Regions from separate parts of the Peribacillus sp. P4_B1 genome, predicted to be linked through region 3. Evidence: riboswitches for the same ligand, from Rfam matches in the RefSeq annotation. Region 3 holds a riboswitch; each other region holds the start of a gene.
The links. A riboswitch is a leader RNA that binds a small molecule or an ion and turns the genes downstream of it on or off. The one in region 3 is predicted to bind thiamine pyrophosphate.
Positions count from the first base shown of each region.

Region 1: it holds a riboswitch for thiamine pyrophosphate, as region 3 does, so the genes downstream of both, AC1DVK_RS11675 (ABC transporter substrate-binding protein) here and thiC (phosphomethylpyrimidine synthase ThiC) in region 3, are expected to answer to the same signal.
Region 2: it holds a riboswitch for thiamine pyrophosphate, as region 3 does, so the genes downstream of both, thiT (energy-coupled thiamine transporter ThiT) here and thiC (phosphomethylpyrimidine synthase ThiC) in region 3, are expected to answer to the same signal.

Region 1 covers NZ_JBFUHM010000016.1:88,402-94,864, reverse strand. The annotation lists gene AC1DVK_RS11690 (ABC transporter ATP-binding protein) at 1-595, opposite strand, end outside; gene AC1DVK_RS11685 (ABC transporter permease) at 579-1,361, opposite strand; gene AC1DVK_RS11680 (thiamine-binding protein) at 1,358-1,642, opposite strand; gene AC1DVK_RS11675 (ABC transporter substrate-binding protein) at 1,654-2,658, opposite strand; TPP riboswitch at 2,792-2,901, opposite strand; gene AC1DVK_RS11670 (protein-glutamine gamma-glutamyltransferase) at 3,170-3,997, shown strand; gene rarD (EamA family transporter RarD) at 4,088-5,017, opposite strand; gene AC1DVK_RS11660 (amidohydrolase) at 5,095-6,463, opposite strand, start outside.
Region 2 covers NZ_JBFUHM010000018.1:30,329-36,791, forward strand. The annotation lists gene AC1DVK_RS12480 (histidine kinase N-terminal domain-containing protein) at 1-1,011, opposite strand, end outside; gene AC1DVK_RS12485 (cation diffusion facilitator family transporter) at 1,246-2,133, opposite strand; TPP riboswitch at 2,369-2,470, shown strand; gene thiT (energy-coupled thiamine transporter ThiT) at 2,580-3,158, shown strand; gene AC1DVK_RS12495 (universal stress protein) at 3,243-3,770, opposite strand; gene AC1DVK_RS12500 (transglycosylase domain-containing protein) at 4,071-6,107, shown strand; gene AC1DVK_RS12505 (hypothetical protein) at 6,305-6,463, opposite strand, start outside.
Region 3 covers NZ_JBFUHM010000008.1:107,444-113,906, forward strand. The annotation lists gene AC1DVK_RS06705 (DUF3231 family protein) at 1-320, shown strand, start outside; gene AC1DVK_RS06710 (hypothetical protein) at 413-583, opposite strand; gene thiC (phosphomethylpyrimidine synthase ThiC) at 606-2,387, opposite strand; TPP riboswitch at 2,523-2,637, opposite strand; gene AC1DVK_RS06720 (HAD family hydrolase) at 2,753-3,541, opposite strand; gene AC1DVK_RS06725 (histidine phosphatase family protein) at 3,717-4,250, opposite strand; gene AC1DVK_RS06730 (PdaC/SigV domain-containing protein) at 4,353-5,249, shown strand; gene AC1DVK_RS06735 (hypothetical protein) at 5,639-6,091, opposite strand; gene AC1DVK_RS06740 (hypothetical protein) at 6,159-6,463, opposite strand, start outside.

The DNA of each region.
Region 1 (6,463 bases), on a different contig from region 3:
AAATTCTATCTGAAAGGAAAACCGCTTCATCTATGCTGTGGGTAACAAAAAGCACAGATCTCCGATTTTGTTCCCAAACAGACAAAAGCCATTTTTGCATTTCCAATCTTGTTAGTTCATCCAGAGCAGAAAAGGGTTCGTCCAGGCACATCAAGTCCTGTTGACTTAAAATGCTTCGAATGAAAGCGGCCCTTTGCTTCATGCCCCCAGATAATTCATGCGGATATGCCTTCACATACTCTTCTAATCCAGCTTTCAACAAAAGGGCTTTTGCCATTTCTTTGTCTCTTATCCCAGCAAGCTCACTTCCAAGCAAAACATTATCCAGCACCGTTCTCCAAGGTAAAAGGGATGGCTGCTGCGGCATATAGCTTATATGGCCCTTAAAGCCATTTATCTTTTTACCATCCAACGAAATGATGCCCTGATCCGGCTTCAAAATACCGCCTATCAAGTGGAACAACGTACTTTTACCGCTGCCAGATGGTCCTAGGATTGTGACAAATTCCCCATCATCTACATGGAAATTCATATTCTCTAAAATATTCTGTTTACCATCGAAAGAAAAGGAGACATCTTTAATTTCCAGCATCATCCCTTTCACCCTCCTTTCTCTTCCATGAAACTAAATATTTCTCCAGGAATGTGATGATTCCAAAAAAGAGAAGGCTCATTCCCATAATGATGAAAATGGCAACAAACACCCGATCTGTCCGAAACGCGGAGGAAGCGAGCGTCATATAAACACCAATCCCCGATTTAGCCCCAAGCCATTCCGAAATAACCGCACCCATTATACTATAGGTGGCCGAAATTTTTAGGCCTGAGAAAATGAACGGGATCGAGTGGGGAAGTTCCAGCTTCCAAAATAACTGGTTTTTCCCCGCTCCCATCATCTTGAAATAATGCTTAAGTTCGTAAGGTGTCTGGCGAAAACCGTCCAATGAAGCAACCGCAACCGGAAAAAAACATACGAGTGAAATCACAATTAACTTAGGCAGCATGCCAAAGCCAAACCAGATCACTAAAAGCGGTGCCAAAACTATGATTGGTATATTTTGCGAGAGTATGAGCAGAGGATAAACCGCGTCCTTCACACCTGGAAATAGGTGTAAGATTGCAGCAATTAATAACCCGATACAGCTTCCAATAAGAAAACCCGATAACGCAAGCTCAGTTGTTGATATAAGGTGTCCAAAAAGATTACGGGACGACTCAATTCCTTCAATGAAAATGGCTGATGGAGCGGGAAGCAGCCATTTTTCAACCTTTAATAAGACTGTCATTGACTCCCATACTATCAGCAAACATAATAAAAGAAAGAAGGGAGCCCCCTTCTTCCAAATTCCCCTTTTGATCATGCCCGATATTTCTCCGTTAACGTATCCATCGTAATCCCGCTTGGCTGATATAGTATCTTCACTTGGGAAATGACATTCGGCGAGCCTAATTCAATCATTCTTACATTCATTTTTTCTATCACGGCAAAAAGCTCGGATAGCTCACCCTCCATTGTTGTTTCTAGCGGGTGAACCTCATACTTGACACCTGATTCATCAATGATCTTGATTGCTTCATCGACCATGGGGATGACATTTTCCCCTTTAGGAATGATTTGTATACTAATTAATGAATTGGCCATTGTATTTCCTCCTATTTTGGTAAAAATTCATTGGTAAATGCCTTTTCAGGATTGAAATCACCTTCAAGAAGCTTATTTTCCTTCATCCAATCACTGTAATTCTTCCAGATTTCAAGCTTTTGTTCACCCCAACGCGGAGCATCATCCTGATACTTATCTGCAAGCCACTCCTGGCTTTTCTTCACTAGTTTTGGATCTAGATCAGGTGCAGACTTAATTAATATGTCCGCTGCATCATCAGGATTCTTAATTGCAAACTGGTACCCTTTCGAAGCTGCATGAACGAATGCTTTAACAGTCTCAGGATCCTCTTTAATCATCTTTTCATTTGTTGTCAAAACAGGCGTATAGTAATCAAGCTTATCAGAGTATTCGGTTAAGTAAACCATATTAAGCTTTTCATTCCGCAACTCAGCCTCGATACCTGTCCACCCATAATAAATCCAGGCGAAATCTATATCCCTTTTAACTGAAGTGAAAAAATCTGTGTCCCCTGTATTCACTATATCCACTTTATTTACATCGGCATTTTCTTTTTTCATAAGTGAATCAATAATGGCCTTTTCAACTGGAGACCCCCAGCCACCATACGTTTTCCCTTCAAAATCCTTGGGAGTTTTAATGTTTTTTGCCGCAGGTGAAGCGAATCCAGAGGTATTATGCTGGATGACAGCAGCTAGCGAAACAATCGGTACGCCTTGCACGCGGGCCTGCGTAATGCCCTCCTGGTAGCTCACGCCAAATTCAGATTTCCCTGAAGCCACAAGTTTATCAGCTCCAGCTTCGCCTGGCATGATAATTTCCACATCCAGACCTTGTTCTTTGAAATACCCTTTTTCCTTGGCTACATACAATCCTGTATGGTTTGTATTCGGTGTCCAATCAAGCACGACCGATACCTTTTTTAATTCTTTATTGCCTTCTTTTTTAGATGATTCTTCTTTTTCATTAGTTCCGCCTGCCCCACATCCAGCCAAAAGGAACAACGAAGTTAACAGTGGTAAGAATTTATTCAAACTATTATCCTCCTACACATCATATAAGATCCATATGCCGAAACCATAATGGGGCGCCAGGGTCCATTCCAATACCGGTAAAAAACAAAAAACGCCCGAAGATGAATTCGGACGTTTAACATACAAAACAGAAAGTCAGTAATAATATGTTCCCTCCGCTGGCATCATCCAGATCAGGTTCAAAGAGTCAGCATCTAAAGGACGCAATCTCAGCCAGCAGTACTGGCCCCCCTACATTTCTCGCACATATGAACTTTTCTCTCCCATTATATCAATTCATGGAGAAAAAGGAATACTAATTTGCTTCTTCTCAACAATTGGAAAGGTTTCCCTTGCGTTAAAGGATATCTAGCAAAACATCATGCCATTCCAATCATTCTCGTTTACGTGCCTGACACGTTCAAAGAGTCATTTCCTTGCAGGTATTCATATAATGAGCATAACCTGTGGACATTTTTTGTGTACTGGTTTTATAAGCCCTTAATTTCAAAAGCAAAAGGTGGATATGATCATGATAAAGATTAATCACAAATTATTAGATGTCAGTCACATCCAACCAGGTATAGCATCTGCTAAATCGCTTGAAATTCTCCAATTGCTAGCGGAAGATTCTAACATTTTTGAATATCGGAGCTTTGGATACCTTAATTTCGATATACAACTGAGGCACCGAGTCATCGAGGCAGCTTTTGCGTTGGATAAAAGTGATGCAGAATTTTCCACACTTGAGGAATCGGCATCCAATAAACAATATTGGCGCCTTTCAAAGGATGGCACTTTTACCCTTCAGCCAGGGATTGCCCCTCATGTTGCACTCCTGGACATTTTCTTGAATGGAACGCTTTACGCTTTCGAATGCGGTACAGCGATAGTCGTCACTTTTTTAAAGGCCATTTTGGATTTAATCGGCCCTAGGAATTTCGACTATCTTTTTTCAAGCCTATTTCTATATGACTGGCGCCCTCCGAAGAATATGGCTCTTCATGTTCATCAAGGAACGGATTATTTACCAGGGGATTGCCTTTACTTCAAAAACCCTGATCACGATGAGGAAACACCTGAATGGCAAGGTGAGAATGCAATATTATTAGGAGAAGACCTCTTTTATGGCCACGGGATCGGGATTACCAATGCACAGGGTATCATCGATGAACTAAATAGCAATAGAAAGCCGAATGCCGCCATCTCAGCATTCCTGACAAAGCATATCATTAGCTTGGATAGTTCCTACTATAGACAATTCCAACCAACTATCTCCCGTGCAAAGCCCGTTCACGGTCTTGTCAGCCTATCTGATTTGATTGTTTCTGAAATAGGTCCGAAGATTTATCTTTCATGACTCAAGCAATTCTCCTGCCGTAAAACCGGTTTCTTTAAATATAGGCAAAAAAAATGCTTGGGGATGGAACCACCAAGCATTTTTTCTTATTCACGCACCGATGTTCCCTTTGCCTTTAAACCTGCGTGCACTTGCCTGGCCCCATTTCGTAATGGATAGTGTATAAACAGCCAAGGCTGACCATATGAACAAAAAGGCTAAAAGATGCGCTTTTGTAAAACTTTCGTGATAGACGAATACCCCGATCAGTAAGGATAAGGTCGGAGCGATATACTGAAAAATCCCAAGCATCGATAACGGGATCTTCTCCGCCCCCTTTGCAAAATATAAAAGAGGCAAGGCCGTGACAATCCCACCGCCCACCAACAGCAAGCTTGTGCTTCCTGCTGTAAAGAATTGCATTTCTGATTGGTTCATCAAGTATATCAGGTAACCCAGGGCAAGAGGCGTTACCATCATCGTTTCGAGCGTCAGCCCGATCGCCGATTCGGCTTTGATCATTTTTTTTGCCAGGCCGTATAATCCAAAGGTCATGGCCAAAACAAGAGAGACCCACGGGATCGTACCGAAATGAATGCCTAGGATCAAGACCCCGATTCCTGCAAGCAGGAACGACATGATCTGTGCCCCGCTCAATTTTTCTTTTAAAACTATCACTCCCAATAGTACACTGACTAGCGGATTGATATAATATCCAAGGCTCGTGTCAAGGATCCGTCCTGAGTTAACGGCCCAGATGAACACTCCCCAATTAGCTGTAACGAGCAGTGAGGCCGTTAGTAACGCCGCAAAGAGTTTGGGATTTCCCAATATGTTTTTGACATAATCAAGAAACGCTTGTCGTTTTTTCATGAACATCAATAAAACCAGCATGAAGACGAAAGACCATAATACCCTCTGAGCCAAGATTTCTGTAGCTCCGACTCCCTGAAGGAACTTCCAGTAAATTGGCACGACTCCCCACATCATATAAGAAAGGGCTGCATAGATCGCCCCTTCTTTTTGTTCATCCACTTTCATAACCTGCCTTCTTTCCATTAATTCCTTTATCGAATTCCATCTAACTATTTTGCGTATCCATTTCTTTTTTGCAACTGTTATTTTTTATCATACATGATTCTGTCATCGATGACCGTCATGACCGCCTCAACTTTCAGGAGATCATCCGGCGCAACAGCAAAGACATCCAGATTAAACACGGTAAAATCTGCATCGTACCCTTTGATGATCTGACCGCGGCGTTTTTCCTGGCCGATAGCTGCAGCACTCCCTTTTGTATAAAGTGCGAAGGCATCATGAACGGAGAGCCTTTCATCCAAGCCATATACGGTACTGTCCTCACTGTTGATTTTCGTCCTTGTGACAGCAGCATGGATGCCCAAAATTGGATTTAATGGCTCTATAGGCGCATCTGACCCTCCCGCACAAATGATGCCCATATTCAAATAGGTTTTCCAGGCATAGGAGGAATCCAATAGATTGGCTGGAACCTTTTCTTCCACCCACGGAAAATCGGACGTGACGAAACCTGGTTGGATATCAAATATGACCTGCAGTTTTGCCGCCCGCTCCAGCAGCTCCGGCCGGACGATCTGCGCATGGATGAGCCGGTCCCTCTGTCCCTCTTTTGGGGGGATGGCTTCAATTGCATTCAAGACGTATTCAAAAGCGAGATCGCCAATGGCATGGACAGCAATCGGCATTCCGGCATCCCTTGCTTTTTTCACCCATTCCTGAAGCTCATGCTCAGTGAATATCGCGACACCGTTCGTATCCCTTTGATCTGCATAGGGTTCGCTTAACAGGGCTGTGCGTCCGCCTAAGGAGCCGTCGGTAAATATCTTCATGCTGTCGAACTTGATATATCGCGTACCTTCTTGATAGCTGCCGCCTGCTTTCAGCATTTCTTCGAACGCTTCGTGATGGACGAGTAAATTGGCGCGAAAGGCCATTTCCCTGTCCTCGATTACCGATTTAAACGCCTGATATGTCGGAAGGAAGCCATTATAGTAATGGAGGTCTTCAGTATGTCCGCCAGTCAAACCTAGCTTATATGCGTCTTCTATGGCCTCTATGAGTGCGTTTTCGATATACTCTTGGTCAATGCCAGGAAGGCTGTCTAAAATCAGGTTCTGCGCCTGGCTTTCTTTAAATAAACCATTTAACCGTCCTTCTGGATAGCGGCAGATCACCCCGCCTGACGGTTCTTTTATATCTTCTTTAATACCCGCTTCCAAAAGGGCGCAGGAATTGACCACCAAGGCATGGCGGCAGATCCTTTTCAATACGATGGGATGTTCTGTAGATATCGCGTCAAGCTCATCCCGTAAAATCAATTCAGGACTGGGCCATTCATTTTCATTCCACCCTTCGGCAACAATCCACTTTCCAGCAGGGGTCTTTGAGCACTTTTCCTTCAAGGCATTCATGATGGACTCCCTGCTATCCATCAAAGAGAGGTCTAGA
Region 2 (6,463 bases), on a different contig from region 3:
TAGTCCCAATCCCGTTCCCCTTTTTTTTGTGGTGATGAATGGTTCAAAAATATTCGGCAGGACTTCGTCCGGTATCTTTGGCCCATTGTTGGAAATGTTTAAAGTAAGAATGCCGGGTGGTGATTCAGAGCCTGATATATAAATGGACGGGGATGGCATTCCGGCGACCACATCAAGAGCATTTAAAATGATATTAAGTAAAACTTGGCGAAACTCTTCTTTAGAACCGGAAATGACGGCATCATCGGCAATATTACATGTTATCGAAGCATTTACTTCCAAAATGCTGGGATATAAAAATTCGATTACCTCATTCACTAGCTGAGCAATCGAAAATAGATCAGTTTGTGCTTCTGAAGTTTCTTTTTTGGAAATATTAAGAAATTGAGTGATCCGGTAATTGAGCTGATCCAATTCCTTTGAAATGATATCAAGATATTTTATCTGCGGTTGCTCTGCCTGTAACAATTGTATGAATCCCATTATGGAAGTCAGTGGATTTCGGAATTCATGGACGAAGCTTGAGGTCATTTGGCCAAGGAGCGTCAAACGGTCTTTATGGTTTGGGCTAATGAATTGATAGTGTTCTTTAAGTTCCATCGTTTTCAATTCGGTATAACAGGATAATGCAAAATGAATTAGTTTATCGAAGTAAACGTTTATTTGCTTAATTAAATCGGATACTTCTTCTTTCGTTGCCTCGGAATTCAAAACGTGCTCAACGATGGTGGATCTGCCGATGGTTGCAGTGGAAAAGAAATTTTCCATATCCAATTGTTTATTGACTCGATCACACGCAATTTTTTCACCTACGACCTTCAGTACATCGTCTATGTCAGTATCCGATTTCCCAAGCTGATCCATTAGCAGATTGAAAATATGTTCCACTTCTCCTTTAAAATACCCCATATATCCGTCCGATAAATGGAGCAACTGATCTTTCCATTTGGAAATGATGCTGTTTTTTTGAGAAGATAAAAAGTGAATGGTCATTTCTCGATTAGATACCATTTTGCCCTCCATACTGTAGGAAAATGAATTTTACTTTCGACCCAGAAATTAATTTATTTGAATAAAATACAAAATATTAAAATAATTATTTTGCTTTTATGATAACAGATTAATGTTTTTTACACATGTGTCAATTGGATAAATATTCGGCAATTAATCGATAAATACCTTTTTTTGACACAGTTTTATTAAAGGAATTGCAGGATTTAATAATAAAAAAAGGTATCCGCAAAGTTAATGACGGTTACCTTTTTTATTAAATGCATATGGTTCAATGTGAACGATCACATGCTGGATGTTATATTCCTTCAAAAGATTCTCTTCGATTTTAACCGTAATATCGTGACCTTGGATGACGGTCAAAAGAGGGTTAACATGTACGGTAGTTTCGAGCAGGATTTCACTTCCGTGCATACGGGCTTTAATTTCACTCATGTCCTTAACGCCTTCTGTCAGTATAATGGTTTGTCCGATCTTTTGCAGGAGCTGCTCGTCGAAACCATCGGTTAAAGAGATGGATGCATCACGGAAGATATCCCAGGCCGTTTTACAGATGATGATCCCTACTACAGCAGCAGCTATCGCATCCAGCCAAGGGATTCCCATCTTAGTACCGATGATTCCTATAAAAGCACCAACACTGACAAGGGCATCGGAACGATTATCCTGTGCAACGGCGTAGATGGAAGAGCTGTTGATCTTTTTACTTAACGCTAAGTTATAACGGTAGATTCCGTACATGAAGATTGCAGAGAAAAGAGCGACATAACCGGTCAGCATATTTGGAACGGTTGTTGAATCTTGCTGGAAGAAGGATTCTATAGCACTGTAAACAACCTGGATGCCCACGGTAATCATGATGAAGGCAGCTACCAGCGAGGCTATGGTTTCTGCCCGTAAATGACCATATGAATGATTATCATCAGGAGGTCTCTTCGAAATTTTCAAACCAATCAATACGGCTATGGAAGCGATGATGTCGGTCGTATTATTTAAACCATCTGCCCAAAGCCCTTTAGAATCACCGAAATAACCGAATGACAATTTAAGAGCAGACAAGAATATGTAAGCGGCAATGCTTATGTAGGCGCCTTTTTCAGCTGAAATCGAATGTTTATCCATGTCTAATCCCTCCCCGGTGTAAATTAAAAGATATCAAAACAAACCTTAGTGAGTCTATAGAAAAGTTGTTGCATTTAGCCATCTAACCTGGTTAATTGCAGATGTATTGAAGTTGGTTAAAAGAAAGGGTACCTCCATAAATATGGGAGTGGTAAGTTTTTATGATATGACATTTTCTTTAAGTTGTCTTTTATAGAAACTAGTAGTATATTCTAACCGAGGATCGAAAATTAAATACTTCCACAAGGGGAGCCAAAAGGCTGAGAGTGAACGGTTGAGTTCAGACCCTATGAACCTGATAGTTAACACTAGCGTAGGGATGTGGTTTTGGATACAAGCAATACTGGGCATCCATTACCGCCCCGGTGTTGCTTTTTTGTTTGTGCAAAATCTGGCAGGGAGGGAACTCATGGACATTTTTCATTTTTGGAGAAGGGAGAGACATGATGAAAAATAAAACGTTATTCATGACAGAGGTTGCCATTTTTGCTTCACTGGCTTTATTACTGGATTTGGTTTCTGGATTCATTTTTTCAAGAATCTGGCCGCAAGGAGGCTCGATTTCAATAGCCATGGTACCGATTTTTCTGATGGCATATCGGTGGGGCATCAAAGGTGGTATGTTAACCGGATTGTTACTTGGGCTTTTGCAGATCGTCAGTGGTACAGCATGGATCAGCACGCCGATTCAAGGCTTCATTGATTATTATCTTGCCTTTACGGTTGTCGGGATATCCGGTGTATTCATGAATAAGTTTGTAAATAGCTATAAAAAGGAAAAGCGTTCCAAAGCGAAGTGGTATGGGATTGGCGGCATGTTTTTGGGCAGTTTTCTGAGGTTTCTGTGTCATTTCATATCCGGAATCGTGTTTTTTGGCTCTGCAGCTCCAAAAGGACAGCCAGTAGTGATTTATTCATTCATTTATAATGGGACTTATATGCTGATCAGTTTTATTTTATCGGCCCTTGTGGTGATGATGTTATATTCGGCTGCTTCAAGTGTATTACTGAAAAAAGCCTATTAACAAAAAAAGCCGGATTCTATAAAGAATTCGGCTTTTTTCGGAGATTAAGCAAATTGAGTCTTACAGGGCGAAACGGCTCAATCCTCATTTTGCAATGAATACCGAACAGGGTGCGTTTTTCGCAATGGAGCTGCTTGTACTGCCAAGAAAGAATTTTTCCAAACCGCTTTTAGCGCTATTGCCTACAACGATGAGGTCGGCAGCAGTTCTTGCCGCATATTCACATACGCTATCTGGCGCATGTCCTTCCAATATCTCGAATTTCCCCTTGACTTGACATTCACTTAGCAATCTCAACGTATTACTTTCTGCGTTCTGAACACTACTCTCAACGGCGGAAGGGGTGTTATTGACCATTTGAATTTCTGGTTGTTCGACTTCAACGACGGGATGTGTCTGGACGGGATCCACATAAAATCCAGCAGCCGGTACAAACCCCGGCGCCGAGGCGTTTCCCATGATACGCTGCTCAACCTTATCAAATAGGACATGAACTACGGTCAGCTCGGCCTCAGGAAAGGCCTTTTTCAATGTTGCTCCATATTCCACTGCACGTTTACTTTCTTCATTTCCATCAAAAGCGACGACAATATGTTTTAAATTTTTTTTCATGCCATCTCTCCCCTTTTATAAGTCTTTAAAGTGTTATACCCACTTTTTAAGGGGTTCACGCCATTAATCGGTATATAGATTGCAAATTACGGGTAAAGGATAGATACGGTCATTATTAAAAATGGTAGGATGAAAATCCTGGTCCTTCAATTAGTCGCGGGCTTATTTTTCATTCGGTGAAGGGGGTATCATCGGCAACGAAACCGATACCCGGGTATAGTGCTAAAGAAAAGGCGACTTAGCTTAGGCCTTTTAGTCAATCGACGAGTTTTCTTTAATAAAAGGGGTAAAATATTTTTAATGAAACATGTCGCAGATTGGAAAATGGGGGTACAAATGAGAGGGTTAGTGAAATTAGGTCTAATTATTATATTGGTGATTGTGGTTTTAGGCGCCGGTTCACTTTTTTATTTCAGACAGGTTGCAGATATAAGCCATCTTCAAAATATTCTTCAGCAACCAACAGGAATCTATGATCGGGATGGAAATCTTGCCAGCACGATCACGGCAAATAAATCCGAAGGTGTTTCGATAGATGAAATACCGGAACATATGAAACAAGCGGTGGTTTCCATTGAGGATCACCGTTTTTATGAACATCACGGCATAGATTATCAAGGGATTTTGCGAGCGCTGATTAAAAATGCGAAGGCCGGAAGTGTTGTTGAAGGAGGGAGCACGCTTACCCAGCAGCTTGTGAAGATTACGATGCTGGAGTCGAATCGAACACTGAAGAGGAAGATTGAAGAGTTTTTTCTGGCCCAGGAAGTTGAAGATAAATATACAAAAGCTGAAATTCTGGATATGTATTTGAATCAAGTTTATTTTGGCCATGGGGCATGGGGAATTAAAAAGGCCGCAAATATTTACTTTTCCAAAGAGGTCTCTGAATTGACCGTTGCCGAGGGAGCCTTGCTGGCAGGTGTCATTAACTTGCCATCCAAACTTGATCCATATAAGAACTTAGACGGGGCAGTGAAGCGGCGTAATTTGGTTCTTTCTAAAATGGCGGAACATGGTTATTTGACGAAAGATGAAGCAGCGGCTGCAAAAAAAGATACAGTGACACTTCACATGGGGGAGAAGGAAACCGATCCATTAAAAGGGAAGTACCCTTATTATGTCGATCATGTTTTATCGGAAGCATCAAGCAAATATGGAATAAAGCTTGAGGACCTGCTTTCAAAGGGCTATAAAATATACACGACACTGGACCAATCCATGCAGCAGGCTACAGAATCCGTGTATGCGAATGAAGCCAATTTTCCAGTTGGAACGAGTACAGGAGAAATGGTTCAAAGTGGATCAGTCCTCCTTGATCCTAAAACAGGAGGGATAAGGGCAATTGTCGGTGGGAGAGGAAAGCATCAATTTATGGGATATAACCGGGCAACCCAGCTGACAAGATCTCCTGGTTCATCCATTAAACCACTTGTCGTTTATACTCCAGCGGTTGAAGAGGGATACGGCATCACTGCCCCTTTGAAGGATGAAAAAATGAGCTTTGGGGAATATGAGCCAACAAACCTGAGCGGTGTATATAAAGGAGAAGTACCCATGTATGAAGCGGTGATGAATTCCTTGAATGTACCAACGGTTTGGCTTTTGAATGAGATTGGCATCGATAAGGGGCTGGATTCTCTTAAACGGTTTGGGATTCCTTATGAAAAGGATGATCGAAATCTGTCGCTTGCTTTAGGAGGGATGAAGAAAGGTGTGTCCCCGCTGCAGATGGCAGGAGCCTTTTCAGCATTCGCCAACAGCGGGGAACGTATGGAAACCCATGCCATTGTAAAAATAGAAAATAATGATGGAAAAGAGGTAGCCGCCTGGAAAAAGGAAAGCACCAAAGTAACCTCTAAAGGCGTCGTCGATAAAATGAATTCCATGTTGCTTGGTACAGTGGAATATGGCACAGGGAAAAACGCAGCTGTATCGGGTTATGAAATAGCAGGTAAAACAGGTTCAACACAAGTTCCCATCGAAGGAATATCAGGGGTTAAAGATCAATGGTTCATCGGTTATTCACCTTCGTTGGTCGGTGCAGTATGGGCTGGATATGATAAAACGGATGAAAAGCATTATTTAACGACACACAGCAGTCAGGGAACTGCAATCATCTTTCAAAAAATAATGTCGAGAGCATTACAGAATCAAGCATCTCAATCTTTTAATACTCAAGATATCGGACCGCTTATAGCTAAACAACAGGCAGTTATAGCTGAGCAACAGGTAAAGAAAGAAGAGGAGGACAAAAGGAAGCAATATTGGATTGATAAAGGAAAAGAAATTCGGAATGGTTTGAAAAAATGGAGGGATTGGGATGTGCCGTGGTAATTTTCATGAAATGGGAGCATGGCACGCCCGTACTTTCCAATAAATTAGCATAAAAAAAAGACTGTCAATCATTGACAGTCTTTCATCATTCATTAAAAAATGAGATTTGCTATTATGCCGATTACGACGATTGCGCCTATCACCATTAAAATGGTTCTCACTTCTATACACCCTCTTCATGACGTAGTTGGAATCATTTAAATATTAACGGTTTGGTCCGATTGGAATCCAAATGCACTTTCATCATTTTCTTTACAAATAGCCTGTACTTTTTCTAGCATGGCATGTACATTCTCGCCTTCAAGTATGACTTTCATGGTTGCACACTCTTGAAGAATGAGCACAAAGGATACGAA
Region 3 (6,463 bases):
AAATTGAATTATTATTAAAAGAAAATAACGTAGGACTGCCTCCATCACCACCTGAAAGGCCTAAAGCTAATTTAGAGGATATTCCCGTTGGGGCACGTCTTCAAGATCCTGAAATCTCTGCTTCAGTATCAATCGATATTAATGCAGGATTAGTTGCTTGCAGCCAGATCATGGGTCAATGCATCCGCGAAGATATCGCAGTGATGTTCGCACAATTCCATGCAAAAAAAGCAGTATTGGGTGCTGATTTCCTAAGATTAAATAAGGAAAAAGGATGGCTGGTCCCTCCCCCTCTTCATATTAATAAAACAAGTTTGTAATGAAATATCCCTTAATCATGTTGACTTTATGATTGAATGCCTCACATGATTAAGGGATTAATTCCGATAACGAAAGGACGATTAAGGAATCACTACCATTGCAGACTTTCGATTAAGTAGCACTTTGTACATTGTTGACTATATTCAGTTTTTACAAATTCATGATTACAATTCTCGCGAAAAATGTTCAGCTCTCTTTTCAGCTGTTCCAATTGAGTTTCCAACTGTTTCATTTCAACTTTTATCTGGATTACCCGATTCATCGAATTCTCCCTCTCGTCCGAGTCATTGATAGATTTCTCCGTCCGTTTTCCTAAATTCATTCGCTTTTTCTTTAAGCCCTTCATCGATTACCGACTCAAAACCCAGGCCCTTTTCTTTTGCCAAATCACGGATGTCCTGGGAGATTCTCATACTGCAGAATTTAGGTCCGCACATTGAACAGAAATGGGCTGTTTTGGCACCTTCAGCCGGTAGAGTTTCGTCGTGATATTCAACCGCCCTTTCAGGGTCGAGAGAAAGATTGAACTGATCTCTCCAACGAAATTCGAATCTAGCCTTCGAAAGGGCATCATCCCGTTTTTGTGCATCCTTATGGCCTTTTGCAAGGTCAGCTGCGTGGGCTGCAATTTTATACGTAATGACCCCTACTCGAACATCCTCTTTATTCGGAAGTCCCAAATGCTCTTTCGGTGTCACATAACATAGCATGGCAGTTCCAAACCATCCAATCATTGCAGCACCAATCGCAGAAGTAATATGATCGTATCCAGGAGCTATATCCGTTGTTAAAGGTCCTAAGGTATAGAATGGAGCTTCTTGACAGACTTCCAGCTGCTTATCCATATTTTCTTTAATCAAATGCATCGGTACGTGACCCGGTCCTTCTACCATGACTTGAACATCGTGCTTCCAAGCAATCTTCGTCAGTTCCCCCAGTGTTTCCAATTCAGCAAATTGCGCCTCATCGTTTGCATCTGCAATGGATCCAGGACGGAGGCCGTCACCTAATGAAAATGAAACATCATATGCCTTCATGATTTCACAAATCTCTTCAAAGTGAGTATAGAGGAAGCTTTCTTGGTGGTGGGCCAAGCACCATTGTGCCATGATGGAGCCCCCTCGTGAAACAATACCCGTAACTCGTTTTGCTGTTAAAGGGATGTACCGCAAAAGCACACCAGCGTGTATGGTGAAGTAATCGACACCTTGCTCGGCCTGCTCGATTAATGTATCCCGAAAAACTTCCCAATTTAAATCTTCCGCGACTCCATTCACTTTTTCCAATGCTTGATATATCGGAACCGTCCCAACTGGCACTGGTGAATTCCTGATAATCCATTCCCGGGTCGTGTGAATATTCTTTCCGGTGGATAAATCCATTATGTTGTCGGCTCCCCAACGTGTAGCCCAAGTCATTTTCTCCACTTCATCTTCGATCGATGAACTAACAGCTGAGTTTCCTATATTCGCATTTATTTTCACATGAAAATTACGTCCGATGATCATTGGCTCACTTTCAGGATGGTTAATATTTGCCGGAATGATCGCCCTGCCGCTAGCTACCTCTTCTCTTACAAACTCAGGGGCAACATTTTCCCTGATTGAAATGAACTCCATTTCTGGGGTGATGATACCTTTACGGGCATAATGAAGCTGGGTTACGTTTTTCCCTTTCATTGCACGCAATGGCTTTCTTTTCAATCCCGGAAAAATTTCAGCTTTGGATTGTGACTCCACTTTTTTATACCCATTATCTTCGGGTTTTATTTCACGTCCTTCATACTCCTCAACGTCTTCACGTTCCAAGACCCAATTGCGTCTAATCGGGGCAAGGCCTTTATGAATATCAATGGGATATTCTGAATCCGTATATGAACCGCTTGTGTCATAAACCCGCAAAGGCGGATTCTCCTCTTCACCGAATGCACCTGTAGTGGGACTTAGTTTAATTTCACGCATAGGTACTTTAATATCAGGTCTAGATCCCTCAACATACACTTTTTTACTCCCGGCAAAACTGGACATAATTGAAACGTTCATGTCATTTACTGAATTACTCATCATGATTTCATTTCTCCTTTTTAAGTTCATTTAAAAAGGACAAAATCCAATCCATTTCGCACGAAAAAACCGGATCTCATATTTAAGACCCGGCTAACGTTAGTATGACTACAGCAATGACCAAATGAAATGTCATTGTTTAGTAGATTCTAACTTCCCCACGCTGGTATGAACCAGATCAGGTCCTGAGGGTTAAGAAGCATAAGCGCTTCTCTCTCAGCCCAACTGTTATTGGACACCCCTAGTCTGAATAATTTAATTGATTACAGGGTAACTATATATCACCCTTTTCATTCTGTATATAATTTGAAAGTCCTAATACTTTAGGTCATCCTCTCCAAATTCGTTACTTGGAGAAGGATCACCAATTAATTTTCCAGGCTCTCAAGGATTGGGAAAAGCTCCTCTAAATGCTTGATTTCATAGGTTGGAAGCACTTCATTCCGTTCCTTATCATGGCGATTTATCCAAACCGACTTTATACCTACCCGTGATGCTCCAAGGATATCCGTCATTAAATTATCGCCGACCATCAATACTTCATCCTTATCAAGCTCCATGCTCTCCAAAGCATGCTCAAAAATGGAGGCATCCGGTTTACCTCGTCCAAAAGCTCCAGAAATGACGATTTGATCGAAATAAGGAACTAGTTCAGGTGTAATTTCAAGTTTAGTATTTTGGAGTTCAGGAGAACCGTTTGTCAACAATAGCATTTTGTACTTCCCTTTTAATTCATCTAACACACGGAATGATTCTTCATAAATAAATGGCTTTTTACGTCTCTCTGCAGGGAAACGTTCTGCCAGTTCGAGCCCAAATGCCGGGTCATCGATCCCTAATGCCTTCAAGCCTCTCGTCCATGCTTCTTTCCGATAATTTGGTGCAATCACGGCCATCTTCCGGAATTCATCATGATCATCCTGAAAATTCCCCCACAGTCCTTCAAATGGGTTGATTCCGATCATTTGTGTAAATCCATAAGTATCGTAAGAAGAATAAAGCTCACGCGCTTCCTTCCGAACCGCTTCTTCAAACTCGTCGACATTTAAATCATATTTCTCCTTAGCCACTTCACATGTGGCCACAAAAGCCTCTTTTACACTTTTCTGATCCCATAGTAATGTATCATCTAAATCAAAAAAAACTGCCTTCACCAAATTGTCCAACCTCTTTCCCTATTATTGAATTCGTAAAAATTACACTATTACAATAATAAACCACAACCAAAAGAAAAAGAATAACTAATCGGAAAAGGCCTGCATCTTTCTTAAGCAAAATGTTCAATATACCAGACTTACCTTCTATGGCGGGAAACCCTATATTTTTGACTTATCATCTTTCGAATACATACAGCTTTCCATTACCGGCAATCTTGAATTTTGGACCGGTGAACCCCCGTCGTATCAGCTCTTTCCTCATATAAACCATAAGGGCGGCATGACTCACGATCAGAACATCCCTTTCCCCCTTTGCAAAAACTTCATCCAATACTTTATTGATCCTTCGTTCGGCGATCTTAATTTCCGCCCTTGTCTCCTTGTTGAACAGCGAGCAGCAGCGAATCCAGATGGCCCAAAGGATGAACGGCAGCTTCACCTTCCCTTTGAGAGGGGGAGAAGGTATTTCCCGCAGCTCCTCCATCCGATGAACCGTACCTGGATAAATATGTTCCGCTGTCTTGACAGCTCTCGACATATCACTGCAATAACATTCCTGCCATTCCTCCACGCCAAGTAAAGTCGTTCCATAAATAATATCCGCTGCATCATAGTCCACAAACCATTGCTTCATATCATCCGCCGTCACAGATTTCCCAGTAGGGAATTCATGTGCCACCTTAAAATGCCGTACTAAACCAATTTTCATTTTTTTCTCCTCTTTAGCTTTTGAATTATAAAATTAACTTTCTATTTGATCCACCAACTTATATAATAGGTGATGTAAAAATTATACAAAGGTGGTAATTGAATGCTATTCAAGAATTTCACTAAGATTTTCCTTGCTGTCGCATTAGCTTTTACATGCATCTCTTTTTTACTGATAAAAATCGACTCTGTCTCCGCAGCCACTACAGAAAACGCAACGGTAAACACGAAGAATTCCCCTTTATCTGTTAGAAGTGGTCCCGGCACCAGCTATAAAAAAGTAGGATCGTTGGAGAAAGGGAAAGCCGTAACCGTTTATTCGAAAACAAAATCCGGCTGGTCGGAAATTCGGTACAATGGAAAAAAAGCCTATGTATCTACTAAATATTTAAAATTCAGCAATGTGAAGATAACCAAGAAAAAGTATAAAAATATTAGTGACTTGTCGTATCCGCAAGTATCAGGACTAAAAAGTAAAGCAGCTCAGGATAAAATTAATCAGGTGTTAACTAAGCATGCCAAGGATGCCTATTCCTTTTATCTGCAAGCAAAAAAGGATAGGGAAAAAGATAAAAATGAGGAATGGTGCAAAGAATCCCCATACACTTGCCAGTATAGTTACAGTATTTCGTATAAAGTGAAATTCAACCAGGATGAAAAGCTAAGCATTCTTTTTGACGATTACTCCTATAGCGGTGGAGCTCATGGAATGGGATACACAACATCCTATAATTTTAAAGTGTCTTCCGGTAAACAGGTGAAAATCAGTGAAATCCTCACATCTAAAGTGAAATATACGAAGGTGCAGAAATATGCTTTTGACTACATGAGGAAAAGAGATAGTTTTTATGTAAAAAAACAGAGCGAGGTTCCCGTCAATAAGGATTCACAGTTCTATTATACAAATGGGGGGATCTATCTCGTATTCCAAGAATATGAAGTAGCTCCTTATGCATTTGGCCGCCCTGCAGTAAAAATCCCAAGTAAGGTTTATAAATAATTTCGTCGCACAGGGGCTAACTCCTGTGCTTTTTTAGTGCCTTACATTCAATATATCTAACAAATGATCGAAAAATATAGACCATATTTCACAGTCTGATGCGATTTCATGCATACTTACCATCGCATTCAAAAAAGTGGATTTTTTTAATAATAGATATTTGATGGGAATATGTTTTTAACCAATGCCTAACTTACTTTTATCTGATGTAAACATAATGCGAAGATGTTATTAGTTAAAGAACGGGAATAAGGAGTGTATAGGGTTTACCTGATAGGATAGATGGGACCGAATACGAAGAAAAGAAGGCTTGTTATGCTAACCAAAACAGCTTTAATATGATCCAAGAATAATGAAAATAGAGAAGGCTTTTTACCTTCTCCATTTTTTCACTTCAAAAATTGGAGTTCAGTAATCGTACATATTTTTCTAAATTTATATTTACCACTCATATCACTGAATTGATAATTATTTAGTACCTTTTCCAACTGTCCTTTTAGCTTTTCTTCCATGATAAATGAATCGACAGCCTCTTTCCAATTTTCTTTTCCGATTAACTCTTCGAATGGAATGGTAGTTAGGACTTCATCATAAATCTGGATGCTTTGATCGATGCCGAAGCTGCCATATATACTGCCATTTTCATCAGCAAAAATATGCTCCGATTCCAGTTCTTCCACAAATACTTCTAGATATTCCTTTGACTTGACAGGCTTGATGGCAATCTCTGCTTCCGCCCTTACAGGCCCAAATCTCTTATCGACGACCTCAATTGTTAACTGAACTTGAATAGGCTGATACCCAAACCCTTCACAAAGTTCTGCTGCCGAATTATATACCATCTGAACACCCTCCTTTTATTTACTATCATTATATAATATAAATACTTCATCTCATTACCAAAAGCCCTTATTCAAGATCACTTGGCATCGTTTCTTTTTTGAAGATCAACTCATCTTTTTCCCTATCATAATAATAGATTTTGAATGTTTCATCTCCGCTTAAATCTGTACTGCCAGTCAACACGCCAAAAAGTCTATTTCCCATATCGATCATATTGGAATAACTGGCCTGAGGATACACATTATACCCTCCATCATTCATAGGATCAATCGTCACATTCCCTGATCCACCTGGAACAAAAGCAACGATAATAGTCAAGAAAATCAGTGTAATCCTGATATTCTTCAGTTCACGCGCATAATGATCATTCA